Regions from separate parts of the Rhizobium sp. 01T444 genome, predicted to be linked through region 1. Evidence: predicted binding sites of a transcription regulator. Region 1 holds the regulator's gene; the other holds the start of a gene.

Region 1 (7,423 bases):
ATGGTGAAGGCGAGAACGCCCTTGCCGAGAAGCTGTTCCGGCTCCGTTTCGCCAGCCGCGATCGCCTTATCGAGCAAGGCCTGGTCGAAGCGAGCGTAGGCCCGTACATTTTCCGGCGTGGAGAAATCGGCAACCAAGAGATCGACGGGACCGTCGCTCTTGGTCTGGACAGTGAATTTGCCCTCGAACTTCAGCGAGGTGCCGAGCAGCACCGTGAGCACCACCACCTCCGCCAGAAGGCGGGCGACGGGCGTGGGATAATGGTGGCGTTCGAGGATTGAATCCAGCATTGGGCCGAGCTGGACAGCGCGACCGCGCACATCCAGCCCTTCCACCTGGAAGGGGACGACATGATCATCGCCGGCGAAATCGAACTCGCCGAGGGCGGCGGCAGCTTCTGCCATGGCTTTCACTCCTGTTTTGTCAGAGCAGCCGGCCAGCGCACCGGCTGCTTGCGCAGCCGCGAGTTTGGAACTCGCGACATCCGATTATGGTTCAGATCGCGCCCAGGCACCAAGCAAGAATCGACTTCTGCGCATGAAGACGGTTTTCCGCTTCATCGAAGACCACGGATTGCGGGCCATCGATCACTTCGTCCGTCACCTCCTCACCGCGGTGAGCGGGGAGGCAGTGCATGAACAATGCGTCTTTGCCGGCCTGCGCCATCAAATGCGCATTGACCTGATAAGGCTGGAAGACATTGTGACCGCGAGCCCGATGTTCCTGATTCATGGAGACCCAGGTATCGGTCACCACGCAATCGACGCCGGCGACCGCACGGTCAGCATCATGGTAAAGCATGATTTCGGCGCCCTCATTGCGGGCCCAGTTCAGATAGTGATCCTTCGGCTCGGAACCAAGGGGTACTGCCATGTTCATGCGGTAGCCGAAACGGGCAGCCCCCTCCACCAGGGAATGCAGCACGTTGTTGCCGTCACCCGTCCAGGCGATCGTCTTGCCCTTGATTGGGCCGCGATGCTCTTCAAAGGTCATGATATCGGCCATGATTTGGCAGGGATGGGTATCGTCCGTCAGCGCGTTGATGACCGGCACGGTCGCATGCTCAGCGAGCTCCAGCATACGGTTGTGGTCGGTCGTGCGGATCATGATCGCGTCGACATAGCGCGACAGAACCTTGGCGGTGTCGCCGATCGTTTCGGCGCGGCCGAGCTGCATTTCAGTGCCCGATAAGAACAAGGTCTCGCCGCCGAGCTGGCGCATGCCGACATCGAAGGAGACGCGGGTTCGCGTGGACGGCTTCTCGAAGATCATGGCGAGCATCTTGCCGGCGAGCGGCTTGTCGGCCGTGCCGGCCTTGAAAGCCTGCTTTCGCAGCTTGGCATCGTCCATGATGGTTCTGAGGTCGGATCCGGTGACGGCGGAAAGATCGAGGAAGTGTTTGGGGGAAGCCATTGTTCGTTACCTGCTACGCCCGCCGGCGGGCGGGGCATTGTCCTATCAAGCGGTCTTCTTGACCTTGGCGGCACGGATGTTTTCGGCAGCGCGTTCGAGACGGGAAAGACCCTCGCGCGCCTCCTCGGCGGTTACGACCAGCGGCGGCAGCAGGCGGATGACATTATCGCCTGCCGGGATCGCCAGAAGATGGGCTGCGCGGATTTCCTTCAGCAGCTCTGCCGAGGGAATGGCAGCCTTGACGCCGAGCAACAGCCCTTCGCCCCTGATATCTTCGATCACGTCGGGATAGCGATCCTTGAGCGATGCAAGGCCCTGGCGGAAGACGAGAGTGACATCACGCACATGCTGCAGGAAGCCCTCGGCCAGGATGACATCGAGCACCGCGTTACCGACAGCCATGGCCAGCGGGTTGCCGCCATAGGTGGAACCATGCGTGCCCGCCTTCATGCCGGAAGCGGCCTCTGCCGTCGCAAGGCAGGCGCCGAGCGGAAAGCCGCCGCCGATGCCCTTGGCAACCGCCATGATGTCGGGCGTCATACCCGACCATTCATGAGCGAAGAGCTTGCCGGTACGGCCCACGCCGGTCTGCACCTCGTCGAGGATCAGCAGCAGGCCATGCTCATCGCAGAGCTGGCGGAGCGCTTTCATGAATTCGGACGTTGCCGGGCGGACACCGCCCTCGCCCTGCACCGGCTCGATGAGGATGCCGGCGGTCTTGTCGGTAATAGCGGCACGGACAGCCTCGACATCGCCAAAGGGCACCTGATCGAAACCAGGGGTCTTCGGGCCGAAACCTTCGAGATATTTCTCTTGGCCGCCGGCGGCGATGGTCGCCAGCGTACGGCCGTGGAAGGCGCCTTCGAAAGTAATGATGTGGAAGCGCTCCGGATGCCCCTTGGAGAACTGATAGCGGCGCGCAGTCTTGATGGCGCATTCGAGAGCCTCGGCGCCTGAATTGGTGAAGAACACCTTGTCGGCGAAAGTGGCATCCGTCAGACGCTTGGCGAGCTTCTCCTGCCCCGGCACTTCATAAATATTGGAGAGATGCCAGACCTTGTCGGCCTGATCCTTGAGAGCGGCCACAACGTGCGGATTGCCATGCCCCACGGAGGTAACGGCAACGCCCGCGCCGAAATCCAGATATCGCTCGCCCGTTTCGGTGATCAGCCACACGCCCTCGCCTCGCTCGAACCGCAGCGGGGCACGAGAATAGGTATCATAAAGCGGCGAGGCTTCAGCCATGGCGCAATCTCCTGGTCAGGCTCTAAGGCAACGGACTCCGGCTAAGAAAACCAGGCCCGAAAAATCAAAAATGCCGCCTTGCGGCGGCAGGAAGCACTATTTACTTTTCGCACTGCAATGTCAACAAAACTGAGGATTTAGCACATGCGTCAAGCCTCAAATCAGACTTGCAGGTCTATCAACAGCTAATGTTGCAGAAATGACTCTCCGGGGAAGCAAGTTGGGGAAAACCCCGAATTCGGATTCATCGGATTCACGCGACTCTTGTCACAGAGTCAGGCTCACACTAGGTTAAAGTTCAATTACTAGACTGCATGCGGCGGAACTAGTCACCAAAATTGATCAGGCGTTTCTTGCTTCGGAGACTTCCGAGGCAACGGTGAGGGATTCTGCCATCACCAACGCGAAAGGTGGAGACAGGGCAATGAACTGGACAGACGAGCGTGTCGAGAAGCTCAAGAAGCTTTGGTCAGAGGGGCTGAGCGCCAGCCAGATCGCTGCGCAGCTTGGCGGAGTGAGTAGAAACGCTGTTATCGGCAAGGTTCACCGGCTCAGTCTTCCCGGCCGCGCCAAGGCCGGCGGCACGGCAACCGCTGCGCGCGCAACGAAGCGCAATACGTCGGCTCCGCGCGCCCCGAACTATGCGTCTCGCATCACCACCCGCACCGTTACCCGCCAGCAGGGCGCAACGATGCTGAAGGAAGAGATCGAGATCGAAACGGTCGAGGAAATGGAATACGTGCCGGCCAAGAATGTGGTCGTGCCGATTTCACGCCGCCTTGGCCTGACGGAACTGACGGAGCGCACCTGCAAGTGGCCGGTCGGCGATCCGCTGAAGGACGACTTCTACTTCTGCGGCTGCGACTCCCCGGATTCCTCGCCCTATTGCAACTATCACCAGCGCCTCGCCTACCAGCCGGTCAGCGAACGCCGCAAGGCTGTCCGGGTCGCCTGACCCGCGATCTTCCAACAGACGCAACGTGCCATCACCCCTCCTCGCCTATGCGCGGAGGGGTGATTTTTTTAGCCGGCACAGGAGGACTGGAAAACCGCTCCTGACCACGACTATCTGCCGGAGGCCGATCTCTGCCGGTCGTTCACCATGCCTGACAATGCGAAGTTACGTGGCCAACACCACCGATGTGTTTCAGCCCCAGGCTGGCATGGAACGGTGGTCATGGCGCTGTAACGCGATTTTCTGATGCAGATGCGGTATTCTCGTGGAGTAGCACGGCGCAAACAGTCGGTCAGGGGTGCCAATGGAGATCGATCCAAAGCGGATGACAATGGGGTTCGTCGGGACGGGCACGATTACCGAGGCCGTCGTCACCGGATTGGGCAAGACAGCGTTTCGCGACACACCGATCGTGCTGTCACCGCGCAGCGCAAGCGTCGCCGCCCGCCTTGCGGCGGCAAACCGGAATGTGTCGATCGCTTTGGGGAACCAGGATGTTCTCGACCGATCCGATCTCGTATTTGTGGCGGTGAGGCCGCAAATTGCCGAGGAGGTCATCCGCTCGCTCCGATTTCGGCCGGGCCACCATGTCATCAGCTTCGTCGCGGCCACGCCAATGGATCAACTGCTGGCGTGGATCGATCAGCCAGTTCGCCTGAGCCTGGCAATTCCACTTCCGTTCATCGCAGATCTTCAGGGCGCGACTGCGATCTACCCGCCCGACGAGGTTTCCCACGCCCTCTTTTCGGCGCTCGGAACGGCGATCCAGGTTGAAAACAGACCTGAGTTCGAACTTCTCGCGGTGGCGAGCTGCCTGATGGCCACCTATTTCGGCATCCTGGACGCGACGTCGACCTGGCTGCAGAGCCAAGGGCTTTCGAGAACGGCTGGCGACGCCTACCTCCGTCAATTGTTTTCCGGCCTCGCCCATGCTGCCCGTTCGAAACCTGTCGCGAGTTTTGATGAACTCATCGGCGAGCATTCGACCAAGGGCGGATTGAATGAACAGGTGCTCGAAGACTTTCGCGATTTCGGTGGCGCTGTGGCTCTGCAAAAGGCTCTTGATCGAGTTCTTGCACGCATTCGTCTGTAGAAAGCAAACCCTCTTGAAGTTCGCTTTCGGCGCCTAGTGTCGGCTTCCAGAAGAAGCTGTGCTTCGCCGAGACAGGTCGCTTCAAGCTCGACGGACAGGGCGGGCCTACCCATCGCTGTTTCTTCAGAAGGACACCAGATAAGCAAACGGGCCGCCCGGCAAGCGAGCGACCCGTCTGGACCTCCGATCACTCGGATCAGGCTTCCATGGAATATCCCGCGCCGCGGACGGTGCGGATGACATCCTGCATGTTGGAGAAGTTCAGCGCCTTACGCAGGCGCCCGACATGGACGTCGACGGTACGTTCGTCCACGTAGATATCGTGGCCCCAGACGCCATCCAGAAGCTGCGAGCGGGAGAAGACCCTGCCCGGCGACGACATCAGGAATTCGAGCAGGCGGAATTCGGTCGGGCCGAGGCGCACTTCGCGGCTCTTGCGATGAACGCGATGGGTTTCGCGATCGAGCTCGATATCACCACACTTCAGAACGGTGGAGAGAACCTCCGGACGGGCGCGTCGCAGCATCGCCTTGACGCGGGCAACGAGTTCCGGCGTGGAGAAGGGCTTGACGACATAGTCGTCCGCGCCGGTCGAGAGACCGCGAACGCGTTCGCTCTCTTCGCCGCGTGCCGTCAGCATGATGATCGGCAGGCGCTCGGTCTCCGGCCGCATGCGCAGCCGGCGGCAGAGTTCGATGCCGGAAACGCCCGGCAGCATCCAGTCAAGGATGAGCAGGTCCGGCGTGCGCTCCTGAAGCCGGATTTCGGCCTCGTCGCCACGGAGGATCGTATCCACCTCGAAACCTTCAGCCTCGAGGTTGTAGCGGAGAAGCACACTCAGCGCCTCTTCATCTTCAACAACTGCAACTCTTGGGATCATGCGTGTCAGTCTCCTAATGCATGATCCTTAAACCGGGGGTGATTTAAGCAACGGACCATGCAGAAACTTGGAATTGGCTGCGACCTTTGCGCGCCCCAGCGCAGGGCGCGCACGCAATTGGCAGGTCCGGATTACTCCGTCACCGCACCGACGGTATTGGAGCTGTCGTCCTTCGGACGCTCACCCTCCGGCTGGGCGCCGGTTGCCATGTAATAGATCGTCTCAGCGATGTTGGTCGCATGATCGCCGATGCGCTCGATGTTCTTGGCGCAGAAGAGAAGATGCGTGCAGCTCGTGATGTTGCGCGGATCTTCCATCATGTAGGTGAGGAGTTCGCGGAACAGCGAGGTGTACATCGCGTCGATCTCGTCGTCGCGCTCGCGGATGGACTTGGCCTTGTCCGCAGAACGCGTCGTATAGACGTCGAGCACTTCCTTGAGCTGGACGAGCGCCAGTTCGGAGAGATGCTCGAGACCGCGGGCGAGCTTGCGCGGAACGCCGGTGCTCTGGACGGCGATGACGCGCTTTGCGGTGTTCTTGCCGAGGTCGCCGACACGCTCGAGGTCGGCGGCGATGCGGATCGAACCCATGATCTCGCGAAGGTCGGAGGCCATCGGCTGGCGACGGGCGATCGTGACGATCGCCTTGTCGTTGATTTCGCGTTCCGCGTGATCAAGGATCACGTCGTCGGAAATGACCTTCTGGGCGAGCGCAGTGTCGCCGTTGACCAGCGCACGGACGGCCTCGCCGACCATCTGTTCGGCAAGACCACCCATCTCGGAAATGCGCCGGGACAGGAATTTCAGATCGTCATCGTAAGCGGAAAAAATATGTGTCGATGCCATGGGGCTTTGTCCTCGAAAATCGGGAAGGCTTCACATCGCCAAAATCAGCCGAACCGGCCCATGATATAGTCCTGGGTGCGCGGATCGTCGGGATTGGTGAACATCTTGTCGGTGTCGTTTTCCTCGACCAGGTTGCCGAGGTGGAACATGGCCGTACGCTGTGATACGCGCGCGGCCTGCTGCATGGAATGCGTCACGATGACGATGGTGTAGTTTTCACGCAGCTCATGGATCAGCTCTTCGACCTTGGCAGTCGCGATCGGGTCGAGCGCCGAGCAGGGCTCGTCCATCAGGATGACTTCCGGGCTGACGGCAACGGCGCGTGCGATGCACAGACGCTGCTGCTGACCGCCGGAAAGGCCGGTGCCGGATTCATGCACGCGATCCTTGACCTCATTCCAGAGGCCGGCGCGCTGCAGGCTCGTCTCGACGATCTGGTCCAGGTCGGCCTTGGATTTGGCGAGGCCGTGGATGCGCGGTCCGTAGGAGACGTTTTCATAGATTGTTTTCGGGAACGGATTCGGCTTCTGGAACACCATGCCGACACGGGCGCGGAGTTCGACGACGTCGATGTCAGGATCGTAGATATCGTCGCTGTCGAGCGTGATCTTGCCGGTGACGCGGCAGCCATCGATCGTGTCGTTCATGCGGTTCAGCGACCGCAGGAAGGTGGACTTGCCGCAGCCCGACGGGCCGATCAGGGCGGTCACGGTGTTTTCGCGGACGTTCAGATTGACATCGAAAAGCGCGCGCTTCTCGCCGTAATAAACGGAGACATCCTGTCCGATCATCTTATACGGGACGTTGCTCATTTTCTGGTCCAGCGCCTTCTCAACTGCAGCTTCCGTCAACATGTTCATGATCTCTACTCCGTTTACCAGCGGCGCTCAAAGCGACGACGCAAGAGGATAGCTCCCATGTTCATGACGATCAGGAACAGGAGCAGGACGATAATGGCACCCGAGGTTCTTTCCACGAATGCGCGCTCGGCT
Region 2 (7,423 bases), on a different contig from region 1:
AAGCAGCGTACGGATATAGGTTTTGTAGGCTTCCCTGCCTGCATTGAAGACCTCATCGCGGCTGCCGCCGATCGGCAGTTTCTTGGGATAGAAACCGCCCTTGGCACCGACAGGCACGATCACAGCATTCTTGACCTGCTGCGCCTTCACGAGGCCCAGAACTTCGGTACGATAGTCCTCGGCGCGGTCCGACCAGCGCAGGCCGCCACGGGCAACGCGGCCGAAGCGCAGATGCACGCCTTCCACTTCCACGCCATACACGAAGATTTCACGGAAAGGCTTCGGTTCCGGCAGGCCGTCGACCAGATGCGGGTCGAGCTTGAAGGCGAGCATCGCCTTCGGTGTCCCATCGGCATTGCGCTGGAAATAATTGGTGCGCAGCGTTGCATCGACGATATTGACATAGCGGCGCAGGATACGGTCGTCATCCAGGCTCGGCACGTCGGCAAGCTCGGCTTCGATTGCCTGATGCAGTTCGGCGAGCTTCTTGATACGCGCCTTTTCCGACAGCTTCGTATCGAGCGTGTCGTGGAACAGGCGGAAGATCGAAGCGGCGATAACAGGATATTTGTCGAGGGTGGTTGCGATATAATCCTGCGAATAGGCGATGCCGGCCTGGCGCAGATAGCGCGCATAGGCGCGCAGCACACTAACCTCGCGGGCCGAGAGACCGGCCGACAGGATCAGCCGGTTGAAGCTGTCATTGTCGATCGTGTCACTGAAGGCTGCGACGAAGGCTTCTTCGAGCGGTGCGCCAAAACGTGCGAGGTCAATGTCCGCACCGCTGCGAGCCTCGAGTTCCATGTCGTGCAGCACGACAATGTTGATGGCGCTGTCGGCGGCCGGAACTTCGATATCGAAGGTCCGTTCGCTCAGGACGTTGAAGCCGAGGTTTTCGAGTAGAGGCACGCGGCGCGACAGCGGCAGCTGTTCGCCGCTATGGAAGATCTTCAGCGACAGGATGCGGCCGCGTTCATCGTCCTGGCGATAGTAGAATTCGATGCGGATCGGCTCGCCGGCGGCGCATGCGGCGATGTCGGGCAGATCGCCGACCGCTTCATCCGGCGTGAAGGCTTCCTGGAAGGCGTTGCTGACGCCGAGCTTCGGCGCCTTGGGACCGGCGAGCATCTCGAAGCGGCTGTCCCAGCGCGCGGTGATCTGGCGGATCGTCTCCTCGAGCTTGGCCTGATGGATGCGTGGCGTCTTACCGCCCGAGCGGCCGATGATGAAGTGAACGCGAGCCACTCCACCTTCCGGGAAGGCCGGATAATAGGCGGAAACACGGCCGTCATAGACGGTTTTCAGATAGGCGCCGATGCGTTCGCGCACGATCGAGTCATATTCCTCGCGCGGCACGAAGATGATGACCGAGACGAAACGGTCGAAATGGTCGATGCGCGGCAGCACCCGCACGCGCGGGCGATCGGCGAGGTCATTGATCTGCTCTGCAAAGGTCGCGAGCAGCGGCGTATCGATCTGGAAGAGGTCGTCGCGCGGATAGGATTCCAGCGTATTGTCGAGCATACGGCCGGAGTGGCTCATCGGGTCGAAGCCGAAATGCTCCTTCACCTTCTCGATTTTGGACCGCAGTAGCGGGATTTCGGTGGCCGAGGACGTATAGGCTGTCGAGGTGAACAGGCCAACGATGCGGAGTTCCCCCGTTACGTTGCCCTGTGCGTCGAAGCGCTTGACGCCGACATAATCCATGTAGGCGCGGCGATGGACAATGGATTTCACGTTGGCTTTGGTGACGATCAGGAAATCGGGACCATCGAGGAAGGCGAGAATTTCCGGCGTCGTCGTCACGGCGTCCTTACCGGTGCGCAGAACAAGAACCTCGGGATTGGAGAGAATGCCGAGGCCTGTTCCCTTGTCGCGTTCGACCTTGGAATCGGGACCCTTGCCGGAATAGACGTAGTCGCGCATGCCGAGGAAGGTGAAGTTCTCGTCACGCAGCCAGGTCAGGAAGGCGATCGCCTCGTCACGGTCGGCTTTCTTGCGGCTGGCGTTGTAATTCGAAAGCTCTGAAATCACTTCATCGACGCGGGCAAGCATCGGCTTCCAGTCGGAAACGGCAAGCTCTACCTGCTCGAGTACTGCCTTGATCCGCTTGATCAGGTCGGCGGCCTGGGAGGGGCTCAGAGGCGAAATGTGAAGCTGGATGTGGCTCACCCGCTTTGCCGGGTCGCTCGGCACATCGGCGGAATAGAGTTCCGGAGCCTTGCCGTCTTCCAGGATCAGGATCGGATGAACTGCCATGTAGATGTCGCGGTAGGTGCTGGTCACCTCACCCATGACGGATTCGTAGAGGAAGGGCTTATTGTGATCCGTCACCGAAAGAATGGAGATTGCAACGCCATCGGGCGTGACATCGGCGACCGTGTCGATGCTGACGCGCGGCACCTTGCCGTTCCAGGCGCCGAGCTCGGCTGCCGAGTGTACGGAGGAAAGCGCAAGCATTTCCGGCGTGTAGAGTTCGAGGTCGTCGCCGCTGGCACGGCCGAAGAGAATTTCGGGATCGAGATGGGGTTCGCCGGTCGCGGCCGCGATTTTGCGCGCGCTCTCGATCTGCTTTTCCCGTTTTGGATTGTTTCTGGTGGCCATGGATCATCCCCCCGATTGTTTTGATGTGGGCAAGGTAGCAGAAGGTTCTTCGAAAGAATCCTTAAAAGAGCGCTTCGAAAAGTAGTTTTCGTGCTTTTTTGGCTATGCTGGCGAGAGATTTCGAAAGCTTTTAGGTCGTTTTATGCCTATCGACGGCGAAATGACTTTATCCGGCTTTTTCGTCCCGCCGCACATTTCCACGCTCCCGTGAAGAATGGTTGACAGCGCCTCGTCAAAAAGATCATCAACGGCGGTCGAAATTCGGATTCGGATGCCATGTCGGAAAACGCAGCGGGCGCAGTCATCGTCATCTCCAGCCATGTCGTGCGGGGGTCGGTTGGAAACCGTGCTGCGGTCTTTGCGCTGGAAACGCTCGGCCATCAGGTCTGGGCGCTGCCGACGATCGTGCTGCCCTGGCATCCCGGTCATGGCCGCTCGACACGGCTGACCTTCGCCGATGCCGATTTCGAGGCGGCGATTGACGATCTCATCCGCGCGCCATGGATCGGCGAGGTCAAGGCCGTCTTGTCGGGCTACTTCGGCAACGCCGCCCAGGCCCGCTCCGTCGCGAAACTCGTTGCATCCTTGCGCGAGAAGAATCCGGAGCTGCTCTATGTCTGCGATCCGGTCATGGGTGATCTCGGCGGCCTCTACGTCCCGGAAGCGACAGCCGAGGCGATCCGTGACCATCTGATACCGCTTGCCTCGCTCGCAACGCCGAACCGGTACGAACTTGCCTGGCTTTCAGGGGCGGCACTCGATGACAACAACGCGGTCATGGAGGCCGCTCTTTCGCTCGGCCCCTCACGCATGCTGGTCACATCGGCGGTGCCGATGATGGCGGGGGGCACCGGCAATCTCTATCTCTCCGGAAGGCATGCCCTGCTTGCCGAACACCGTGTCGTTGAAAACCCACCAAATGGGCTCGGCGACCTGCTTGCCGCCCTTTTTCTCTCTCGCCTGCTTTCGGGAATGGAGGATAAAAAGGCGCTGCAGCTGGCGACCGCCAGCGTGTTCGAAGTGTTGGCGCGCGCTGTCAAGCGCGGCAGCAACGAGCTGATGCTGGCAAGCGATGCCTCCAGTCTTTCGACGCCCATGGCAATGGTGCAGATGCGTCACCTGGTCCATCCTGCCCAGCGGCGGAAAAAATAGGTCTCAGGCTTTTGCAGCGCAGCAGTTGATCTTGGCTCACGCGCGCGCTAATCCAGAGACATGATGAGCTTCCCCAACTCCCTGCTGGACGGTTATCGCAACTTCATGAGCGGGCGATATGCCGATGCCCGCGACCGGTATCGGCAGCTTGCAGAAAACGGGCAGAACCCGACGACGCTCGTTATTGCCTGTTGCGACTCGCGCGCTGCTCCCGAGCTGATCTTCGATGCAGGGCCGGGCGAACTCTTCGTCATCCGCAACGTCGCCAACATGGTGCCGCCCTATGAACCGGATGGCCATTTCCATTCCACGTCGGCAGCGCTCGAATTCGCCGTGCAGGCGCTGAAGGTCAAGAATATCGTTGTCATGGGCCATGGCCGCTGCGGCGGTATCCGCGCAGCCCTCGATCCCGATGCCGAGCCTTTGTCATCGGGTGATTTCATCGGCCGCTGGATGTCGCTCGTTCGCCCTGCCGCCGAACAGATTGGCAGCAACAACGTCATGACGCCGGCCGAACGGCAGACTGCGCTGGAGCGGGTCTCCATCCGCAATTCGATCAACAATCTCAGATCTTTCCCTGATATCAAGGCGCTTGAAGAAGAGGGCAAGCTGGAGCTTCACGGCGCCTGGTTCGACATTTCGACCGGCGAGCTCTGGGTGATGGATTCTGAGACACTCGATTTTATCCGTCCCGAAATCTAGGGATAGACCGCTTTAGCAGTTTTTTAAGATATTCCACTAAGCTGCGCTTGCAGGCGGTATATGCGCGTGGATCAGTTATGAATTTCGAAGTGCTGAAATTCAAGAATATCAGAAGGGCAGTACTAGCCGCCATTCTGCTGCCCTTCGTCTTCATGATTGTCGAAGGAGTGGTGTTGATCCGCTCCTCGCTCATGCAGTACCGCGCGCTCGAAAATGACCATCTCTTTGCCGATGTTCTTGCTCGTGGAGGATCGATTGCTGCCAATGAGATCCTGGCGGAACTCGTCGCGACGCGAACCTACATCAACAATCCGGACGAGATAACCAGGGCGGCCATGATGGAAAGGCGGAGCGCGCTCGACAGCGAACGCGCGCGTTTCAACGCCAGTCTCCCGCCCGTTGAAACACTTGATCTCGGTCTGCAGTCACAGCTTTCCGATCTCCGCCTTGCTTACAGCCGTATCGTTGCGGCGCGTTCGGCGGTCGATCGAGGTTATTACGGCAAAGGCGGCAACCCCGTTCATATCTATGGTCAGGCCGGATTGAAGCAGCTTGGTCTCGTCTCGTCGCTTTCGTCGAGGATCCATGATCCCGTGTTGATGCGCAAATCCAGCGAGCTGATGAGTATCCTGCTGACCTACTACGGTGAGCGGCTGATCGGCAACCTTGGCCAGCGTTATTTCGACCAAACCGACTTTTCCGCCATGTCGCACGAGCAGCTCGTTCAAGGCGAAATGATGCTCGGTAACGGCATGGATCGCCTGCGTTTTCATTCTTCCTCGCCTGTCGTCCGGGAGATCCTTGCCTATAGGGCTCAGCCCGACGAGGTCTGGGCCGATACCTTCACAAAGGCCATGGTTTCCGGTGCGCTGCGGCCGGACAAGGCGATCCGAGACAAATGGATTGGTATCCAGAACGAGCGGCTGGATTTCCTGCGGCAGAAAATCGCCTCCGTAACCGATGATATTCATGTGACCGGACAGAAGCTATCGATGCGCTCGCACATTCACATGACGATCGTGCTTGCGTTGTCATCCGGACTGGTTCTGCTCGTTGCCCTTATTGCGGCGCTTGCGGTTCGGGGCATCCGCCTCGTCGCCCGTGTCACCGAAGAGCGTGAACTACTCATCAACGAGCTGCGCAATGCTGCCCAAACCGATCTTCTGACAGGCCTTTATAATCGCCGTGGCTTCGAGGCTGCCGCTTTAGCGCTTCTGATGCAGGCTGAATATGGATCACGTTGGATTTCGGTCGTGTTGTTCGATCTCGATCACTTCAAGAAAATCAACGACGTGTATGGTCATGATGCCGGCGATATCGTGCTGAAGCACGTAGCCGGCGTCGCGCGGGAAAGCTTCCGCTCCTTCGATCTGCTGGTGCGCCACGGTGGCGAGGAGTTCATGGCGTTGCTGCCGGATTCGACACCTGAGGATGCGGCGATCGTTGCGGAACGTGTCCGATTGGCCATCGAGGCTGCTGACATCGTGTTGCCGAGTGGCGAGCGTCTGCGGGTTACCGCAAGCTTCGGCTGTGCGGGGCGTGCAAATGCCGTGAGCAATCGCAATTTCGATGATCTGGTGAAGCGCGCCGATCTGGCGCTCTATGCCGCCAAGGCCTCGGGACGCAATTGTGTCGTTGCCGGGCCGATTGTTCCTTCGGCGGCACCGCAGGAAGAGCGGCGCAAGGCTGCCGGCGGAACCCACGATATCCGCAGTTGAAAAACGCCGCATTCGTATGCGGCGCTCGTATCATTTTCCTATTGAACGTCTCTTCAGTTGCCGTCGATCTGCTGACCGATATAGGCGATTGCCTGCTGATAGACCGTTGCGGCATTCCAGCCCTGGATGGCGACGAAGTTCGGCTCGCCCGGCTGGTAACCGGCGCCGGCACGCCAGCCGTGACCCTTAAGGAAATTGGCGGTAGAGGCCAGCGCATCAGCGCGGGAGCCAACCATATCGACGCGGCCGTCACCGTCACCGTCCGCGCCGTAGCTTACGACGTTGCGTGGCAGGAACTGCGTCTGGCCGATTTCGCCATGGGCAGCACCGCGGGCTTGCGGGCTGAGATAGCCTTCCGAAACGAGCTGCAAGGCTGCATAAAGCTGGTCGGTGAAATATTCCGAGCGACGGCAGTCATAGGCGAGGGTGGAGACTGCGGACATCGTATGCTGGTTGCCCATATAGCTGCCGAAGCCGGTTTCCATGCCCCAGATGGCGATCAGCGGACCGGCCGGAACGCCGAAGCGGCGCTCGATCGAAGCGAAGAGAGCCTGGTTGGCGGCTTTCATCGAACGGCCGCGAGAGATGACGGCCGCACCGCCGCGCTTCTTCATGAATGCGTCGAAGGACAGCTTGAAGCTCTTCTGGCCGCGGTCGGCGGCGATCGTCGGCTTGTTATAGCTGACATTAGCGAAGGCACGGCTCAGGACCGACTGGCTGACGCCATTGGCCGCTGCCGTCTGCTTGAAGTCGGCGACCCAGGCATCGAAACCGGCGCTGGTATTGCCGCATTGGGGACCCTGCGCGAACGCCGGTACCGTATGGAGGACGCCCATTGCCGCGGCGGCCGCCAAAATCAATTTTTTCATGCGCATTGAGAAACCCCGCTCTCGATCTGCATAGCTTTTAAGCCGGGCAAGAGAATGCCAGCCACCGGCGACTTTGTCACGATCACCTTTTAGCGAACGCTTATACGGCGGTATTTGCCCGAAAAAGCCCCGCTCGTCGAGCAGGGGCTTTAGCATATTATGGTTTACAAATGGTATCAGGCTGCCTGCTTGCGCGGCTTGACGAGGCCACGATTGATGAGCAGCTCGGCGATCTGGATGGCGTTGAGAGCCGCACCCTTGCGCAGGTTGTCGGAGACCACCCAGATGTTGAGGCCGTTTTCGACGGTCGCATCTTCGCGGATGCGCGAAATGAAAGTCGCATCCTCGCCGGCGGATTCGTATGGCGTGATGTAGCCG

The links. The regulator PhoB, encoded in region 1, activates phosphate uptake and scavenging genes when phosphate is short. The targets are predictions, from matches to a motif close to TGTCATNNANCTGTCAT.
Region 2: a site for PhoB is predicted at 2,812-2,828, ahead of AC1DTN_RS07410 (NAD-glutamate dehydrogenase). Genes of this name have one in related genera too.

The regions. Positions count from the first base shown of each region.
Region 1 is NZ_JBFTPD010000001.1:292,221-299,643, forward strand. It holds gene AC1DTN_RS01400 (Hsp33 family molecular chaperone) at 1-404, opposite strand, end outside; gene argF (ornithine carbamoyltransferase) at 496-1,413, opposite strand; gene AC1DTN_RS01410 (acetylornithine transaminase) at 1,459-2,658, opposite strand; gene AC1DTN_RS01415 (GcrA family cell cycle regulator) at 3,083-3,613, shown strand; gene AC1DTN_RS01420 (pyrroline-5-carboxylate reductase) at 3,945-4,706, shown strand; gene phoB (phosphate regulon transcriptional regulator PhoB) at 4,903-5,586, opposite strand; gene phoU (phosphate signaling complex protein PhoU) at 5,718-6,431, opposite strand; gene pstB (phosphate ABC transporter ATP-binding protein PstB) at 6,476-7,291, opposite strand; gene pstA (phosphate ABC transporter permease PstA) at 7,306-7,423, opposite strand, start outside.
Region 2 is NZ_JBFTPD010000003.1:404,598-412,020, forward strand. It holds gene AC1DTN_RS07410 (NAD-glutamate dehydrogenase) at 1-2,604, opposite strand, end outside; gene pdxY (pyridoxal kinase PdxY) at 2,881-3,756, shown strand; gene AC1DTN_RS07420 (carbonic anhydrase) at 3,817-4,458, shown strand; gene AC1DTN_RS07425 (GGDEF domain-containing protein) at 4,551-6,176, shown strand; gene AC1DTN_RS07430 (lytic murein transglycosylase) at 6,230-7,051, opposite strand; gene AC1DTN_RS07435 (aspartate-semialdehyde dehydrogenase) at 7,222-7,423, opposite strand, start outside.